DNA from 3 places in the Stenotrophomonas sp. FW305-C-20-S1 genome. Region 1 is predicted to be linked to each of the others. Evidence: predicted binding sites of a transcription regulator. Region 1 holds the regulator's gene; each other region holds the start of a gene.
The links. The regulator FliA, encoded in region 1, starts transcription of late flagellar genes. The targets are predictions, from matches to a motif close to TAAAGTTTNNCNNNCNNNGGCCGATAA.
Positions count from the first base shown of each region.

Region 2: AC3WTC_RS00115 (methyl-accepting chemotaxis protein) is a predicted target of FliA. The motif match lies at 852-878, and genes of this name have one in related genera.
Region 3: AC3WTC_RS16605 (methyl-accepting chemotaxis protein) is a predicted target of FliA. The motif match lies at 1,374-1,400, and genes of this name have one in related genera.

Region 1 is NZ_JBYTEK010000006.1:135,300-137,563, reverse strand. It holds gene AC3WTC_RS05170 (MinD/ParA family ATP-binding protein) at 1-718, shown strand, start outside; gene AC3WTC_RS05165 (RNA polymerase sigma factor FliA) at 715-1,458, shown strand; gene cheY (chemotaxis response regulator CheY) at 1,478-1,870, shown strand; gene AC3WTC_RS05155 (protein phosphatase CheZ) at 1,870-2,264, shown strand, end outside.
Region 2 is NZ_JBYTEK010000001.1:23,621-25,884, reverse strand. It holds gene mnmA (tRNA 2-thiouridine(34) synthase MnmA) at 1-122, shown strand, start outside; gene hflD (high frequency lysogenization protein HflD) at 119-733, shown strand; gene AC3WTC_RS00115 (methyl-accepting chemotaxis protein) at 907-2,097, shown strand; gene AC3WTC_RS00110 (hypothetical protein) at 2,196-2,264, shown strand, end outside.
Region 3 is NZ_JBYTEK010000036.1:10,894-13,157, forward strand. It holds gene AC3WTC_RS16605 (methyl-accepting chemotaxis protein) at 1-1,343, opposite strand, end outside; gene AC3WTC_RS16610 (DUF2628 domain-containing protein) at 1,487-2,264, opposite strand, start outside.

The sequences.
Region 1 (2,264 bases):
CACCCTGTTGCTGGACGCCGACCTGGGCCTGGCCAACATCGACGTGATCCTGGGCCTGAGCCCCACCAACACCCTGGCCGACCTGGTCGCTGGCCGCTGCAGCCTGGATGACGTGATCATCGAAGGCCCGAACGGCGTGCTGGTGGTACCGGCTGCGTCGGGCCGCCGGCACATGGCCGAGCTGGCCCCGGCCGAGCATGTCGGCCTGGTCAACGTGTTCTCCGAACTGGAGCGCGAGCTGGACATCATGGTGGTGGACACCGCCGCCGGCATCACCGATGGCGTGCTGACCTTCTGCCAGGCCGCGCAGGACACCGTGGTGGTGGTCTGTGATGAACCGGCCTCGATCACCGACGCCTATGCGCTGATCAAGGTGCTGTCACGCGAACGTGGCGTGGACCGCATCCAGGTGGTGGCCAACATGGTGCGCGACCCCAACGAAGGCCGCGTGCTGTACGAGAAGCTGACCCGCGTCTGCGAGAAATTCCTCGCCGATGTCTCGCTGAACTACCTCGGCTGCGTGCCGCAGGACGACTGGCTGCGCCTGTCGGTGCAGCGCCAGCAGCCGGTGGTGAAGGCCTATCCGTCCAGCCCGTCGGCACTGGCGATCACCGAGATCGCCCGCCGCACCGCCCGCTGGCAGGCACCGACCGAGCCGCGCGGTGGCGTCGAGTTCTTCCTCGAACGCATCATCAAGCAGCGCGGGGTGGCAGCATGAAAGGCGCCGCCCAGTACAGAGAGGTCCAGCGCACGGCGGCCAACGAGGTCATCGCCCAGCACTCGGACCTGGTGCGGCGCATCGCCCACCATCTGGCCGCACGCCTGCCGGCCAGCGTTGAGGTGGACGACCTGATCCAGGCCGGCATGATGGGCCTGATCGAAGCCTCGCGCAGCTACGACGCCGACCAGGGTGCCTCGTTCGAGACCTACGCCTCGATCCGCATCCGCGGTTCGATGATCGATGAGATCCGTCGTGGCGACTGGGTACCGCGTTCGGTGCACCGCCGTGCACGTGACGCTGCAGCCACCATCCGCCGCCTGGAGCAGAGCACCGGCCGCGCCGCCAGTGCCACCGAAGTGGCCGCCGCGATGGAGATGCCGCTGCCCGAGTACCTGCGCCTGATGGAGGACGCCTCGCGCGGCCAGGTACTGAGCCTGGAGTCGCGCATTGAAGACCAGGGCGAGCTGGACACCGTCGCCCAGGGCGGCCCGACCCCGCAGCAGGTGCTGGAGCGCGGTGAATTCGGCCGCGAGCTGGGCAATGCCATCGGCCACCTGCCCGAGCGCGAACAGCTGGTGCTGTCGCTCTACTACGAGCAGGAACTGAACCTGAAAGAGATCGGCGCAGTGCTCGGCGTGAGCGAGTCGCGGGTCTGCCAGATCCACGGCCAGGCGGTCCTGCGCCTGCGTGGCCGACTGAAGATTTTCGAGGCGGCCGACGCCGGCCTCGAGAGCTGATCAACAAAGGAACTCTGCTTTGAACAAGAACATGCGCATCCTGATCGTCGACGACTTCTCGACCATGCGTCGTATCGTCAAGAACCTGCTGGGCGATCTGGGCTTCACCAATACCGCCGAAGCCGAGGACGGGCATGCCGCGCTGTCGCTGCTGCAGAGCCAGCCGTTCGACTTCGTGGTCACCGACTGGAACATGCCGGTGATGACCGGCATCGAACTGCTCAAGGCCATCCGTGCCGATGCCAAGCTGAAGACCCTGCCGGTGCTGATGGTGACTGCCGAAGCCAAGCGCGAGCAGATCATCGAAGCGGCGCAGAACGGCGTGAACGGTTACATCATCAAGCCGTTCACCGCACAGACGCTGGAAGAGAAGCTCGGCAAGATCTTCGAACGCCTGGCGGCCAGCGCTTGATGGATACCACGGTCGACAAGAGCGCCCTCGCCCTGCGCCTGCAGGAAGCCCTGGATGCACTGGAATCCGGCGACGAGGCGGCATGGCGCCAGCGCATCGACGGCCTGGTCGCGCTGCGCACCCAGCCGATGATGAGCGGCCTTTCGCGGCTGGCCCGCGAGCTGGGCCAGGCGCTGGGCGAACTGCCGACCGTGCCCGATGAAGCCGGCGAGCTGGACGATGCCTGCGCGCGCCTGGACCACGTGGTGGCGATGACCGAACAGGCCACCCACCGCACCCTGGACCTGGCCGAAGAGTGCCGCAGCCTGACCGAACAGCTGCGCGCCGACGGCCTGCAGCCGGGCCAGGACCTGCAGCTCGACCGCATCCGCCACAACCTCACCGAGATCGCCCT
Region 2 (2,264 bases), on a different contig from region 1:
AATCCCTGGTGCTGTATGACGGTGAGGTCTGCCTGGGTGGCGCGGTGATCGCCGCCACCGACGCGCCGCTGGAACAGCGCCTGCGCACCACCCCTTCTCCTTTTGAGGTAATCGCTGCATGAGTTTCACTGTCGACGACCGCGTTCTGGCTTTGGCCGGCATTGCCCAGGCCCTGCAGCAGGTACGCCGTATCGCCGATACCGGCCACTCCGACGCCGCTGCCGTGCGCACTGCCGTGGACAGCGTGTTCCGCATCGATGCGTCCTCGCCGCAGGCGGTTTTTGGCGATCGGCACGCCCTGAAATCCGGCCTGCGCCTGCTGCACAATTATTTCCGCAGCCAGGGCCAGGACCCGATCCTGCCCAAGCTGGCCCTGTCGGTACTGCAGCTGGAGCGCCGCTTCGTGCAGGACGGCGCCACCGTGAACAAGGTCGCCTCGGGTATCGAGCGCGCCCAGCGCCAGGCCACCGAGCTGGGTGACAGCGGCCACCCCGATGTGCTGGCCGCGCTGGGCGGCCTGTATGCAGACACCATCAGCCACCTCAAGCCGCGGGTCATGGTGCAGGGCAACCCGCATTACCTGGGCCAGGCCGGCGTGGTGGCCGAGATCCGCGCGCTGCTGCTGGCCGCCGTGCGCGCCGCCGTACTGTGGCGGCAGCTGGGTGGCAGCTACTGGGACTTCCTGCTCAGCCGCAAGGCGATGGTCGAGGCCGTGGACCGGCAGCTGGCCTGAGGGCGGGGAGCCCGCCGGGCATGGCCCGGCGCTGGCGACCGAGCACCCGAGGGTAGCGCCGGGCCATGCCCGGCGGACGGCGCCAGAAATCCGGCGCATTCAGTGAGCACATCGACGTTAAAGAGAAAGGGGGTACGGCCGATACATCCTCCGTGCACCTCCCGAGAACGTCCATGTACTCACGCATTTTCATCCGTCTGGCCGCCCCCCTGGCTCTGACCCTGCTGCTCCCCTTCGCCATCGGTTTCGAATGGCCGGTCGCCCTGCGTTGGGCGATCCTGACCACGATGACGCTGAGCTGGCTCGGCTTTGCGTGGTGGACCGCCCGCGCTCAGGCGCACCGTTCCCCGGAACATGCCCGTGTCCTGCGTGAGCAGGACCAGCTGCTGACCGAACTGCGCAACTTCGTCGGCAACGAGATCGACGGTTCGCGTGGTGAAGTGGAACGCGCCCGCGACCTGATCCGTCAGGCCGTCTCCAGCCTCGGCGGCAGCTTCGATGCCATGAACCGCAAGTCGCGCCAGCAGAGCCAGGCCCTGTCACGCATCGTCGACCGCGCTGGTGACGAAGGCGGCGCCGGCCTCGACGTTGCCCGTTTCGCCCAGCACGCCAGCCACCGCATGGAACAGCTGGTGGAAGCGCTGGAGCAGGTCAGCGGCCAGAGCAGCACCACCGTGCAGCACATCGACCAGATGGCGCAGCACCTGGATGGCATCTTCGCGCTGCTGGAAGACGTCAAGTCGATTGCCGACCAGACCAACCTGCTGGCCCTGAACGCTGCCATCGAAGCTGCGCGTGCCGGTGAAGCCGGTCGTGGTTTCGCCGTGGTTGCCGACGAGGTCCGCAACCTGTCCGAGCGTTCGACCACCTTCAACGAGCAGATCCGCAAGCTGGCGCACAGCTCCAAGGATGCCATCGCCAAGGTCCGCGAGACGGTTTCGCACATGGCCTCGCGCGATATGGACCGCTCCCGTGAAGCGCGCCAGGAAGCGGCGGCGATGCTGGACAACGTGGCGCAGATCAACGCTTCGCTGGGTGACGGCATGCGCGAAGTGTCCGACTGCGCGCGCTCGATCGATGGCAGCGTGGCCGAAGCCGTGCGCGCCCTGCAGTTCGAGGACATCGCCACCCAGGCCCTGGGCGGCGTGCATACCCACCTGGACCGCCTGACCGCGATCAATCGCGAAGCGGTGGCCCTGCAGGAACTGCTGCATCGCAATGGCGGCGTGTTCGACGAAGAAATCGCCTCTGCCCTGCAGCGCACCGGCAACCGCCTGCGCGAACTCCGCAGCGAATGGGAGCGCCCGCCGCACAAGCCGGTTGCCCAGCAGAGCATGGGCGCCGGTACGGTCGAGCTGTTCTGATCCTGATGTCCGCTGCCCCGTCCGGCAGCGTGCGAGGCCCCGGTTCTGCCGGGGCCTTTGCGTGTGACCCGCCTTTGGATGCATCCTGCAAGCGCACCATGACCCTGATCCGCGCCCTGCCCCCGATCAACGAGAACGAGCGCCCGCGCAATGCGGGTGTACGTGAG
Region 3 (2,264 bases), on a different contig from region 1:
GCCTGGATACGGCCGACGATCTGGGTGAGCTGCTCGACGGTGGCATTGCAGTCGTCGCGCATACGGGCGAACACACCGTGGAAATCGCCCTGCATGCGTACGGTCAGATCGCCGCGCGAGATCGCCTGCAGCAGGCTCGACACCTGCACCAGGTTCTCGTCGGTGGTCTTCATCAACCGGTTCAGCCCGGTCACCATCTCGCCGAAATCATGCTCAAAGCGTGCTTCGTCACCGCGCAGGCTGAAGTCGCCCGCGGCCGCGGCTGTGGCCAGCCTGCGGATCTCGCCGTTGATGGCCGACAGACTCGATTTGGTCTCGTCCATGGCCTGGGTGATCGCCGCCTTCTCGCCCGGCAGGCGATCCATGTCCACCGACAGGTCGCCGCGCGCGTAGTGCTTCATCACCTCGATCAGGCGGTTCTGCACGTGCACGTGCGAGCCCACCAGCGCGTTGGTGTCATGCACCATGCGCCCGTAGTCGCCGGGGAAGGCGCTCTCGTCCATGCGATAACCCAGGCTGCCATCATCGTGCTGCCGCGCCATCTCGCCCTGCGCGGCCATCACCGCCTGCAGCTGCCCCTGCATGCGCTGCATGGACTTCAGCAACTGGGTCACCTCGTCATTGCCCGAAGCATCGATGACGTTGTCCAGACGACCGTTGGCGATGCCATCGGCCAACTTCACCGCGCCCGCCAAAGGGCGGGTCAGGCTGCGGGTGATCGCCCATGCGGCCAGTGCGCCGAGAATCAGGCTGAGCACACCAAAGGCGATGGACAGGGTTCCCGTCCATGCTTCCGTGGCGCGGTATTCCTCACGGCTGCGTTCGGTCAGGGTTTCCTGGTGCCGCAGCAGGCTGGAGATCGCTCCATTCCAGGCCGTGGCCAGACCGTGCTCGGCCAGCAGCTCGGTAGCTGCACCGTCGTAGTCGCCCGCCTTCATCCGCTCGTGCAATTGTTGAGTGGAGACGTCGGTGGCCTTGCGCGCCGCCGCGATCTGCGCCACCAGCGTATCGCCGGTGGCATCGCGGGGAATCTTGACGTACTTGTCCCAGATTCCATCGTAGGTGCGGCTCAGTTCCTGCGCCCGCTGGTAATCCTTGTCGAACTCCTCGCCGCGCTTGATCACCATCAGGCGGCGATGCATCAGCACCGCGTTGTTGGTATCGAGCATGTCGTTCAACAACCGCATCTTGACCATGTTCACGCCCACCACTTTCTCGAACTGGGCGGACTTCAAATGGTTTCCGTACAACACCAGGCCGACGATGGCCAGGATGAACAGCAACAGCAGACCGAAGCCGGCAGAAAGCCGGGATCCCACACGGAGGTTGCGTAAGGCGAGCATCTCAATTCCCTTGATCGTGGCCCTATATCGGTGGCGGCACGACTGCGGGAAACTTTAAGATCAGTTATTGAAACAACGCCGCGTTAACATAAACGCGTTCAAGCAGAATCTCACCGTGAGGAAATCAGGCCCGTGGCGGGGAATCAGCCACGCAAGCCGATGACGGTATGGCGGGTGAAGAACCGCATTTTCCCCTCGACCGTGAAATCGGCACGCCTGATTTCGACGAGCAGTTGCTCGCGCTGTGCTTCGTCCAACGTGCAAGGCTCCAGAACATTGGCATCCAGCACGGTACCCGGTGGCGTCAGACGTAGCTCGACAATGCAGACATTGTTGTCCGTTGGGACACCCGCCGGCCACGCCGTCATCGCGATCGCACGCAGCTCCTCCTGGTACACCTCCCTCTCCGCATATTCGAGATCCGGGTCCGGCCGGTTCGCCGGGAGGTGCAGTGAAGACTGCCTGGGCGCTGCCTTCGGCATCGAACGAACTGCCAGATTGATCAGGGTGTTCTGTGAGGCCGTTACCGCCAAGGCGATCACCAAAGCGGTGTAGCTGACACCACCGGCCTTCTGCAGTTCGGCACGCCGCCGATGCGCGCCTCCATGCCCGGCAAGCACCTTGCGGGCAATCCTCCGGCAATGAGACAGGTACAGGGAATTCGCCAGAATTCCGGCAAGCACGCGGCAGACCACGAAGACGACTACCGCGAACCATGGCAGACCCATCTGAGTGAACGTGGTCATCGCCAAAGGCGGAACGATGAACCAGATCGTGCCCCATACAGGCATGCGTCGGAAGAAGAACCACAATGATGAAAACAGGAACGCCGGACAATGCCACCGTCTCGGCGCCCTGCCGGCTGCGTCGTCCAGCCTCCAGAAATGGCAATAGGTGGAGAACCGGTCCCCAACCACAATC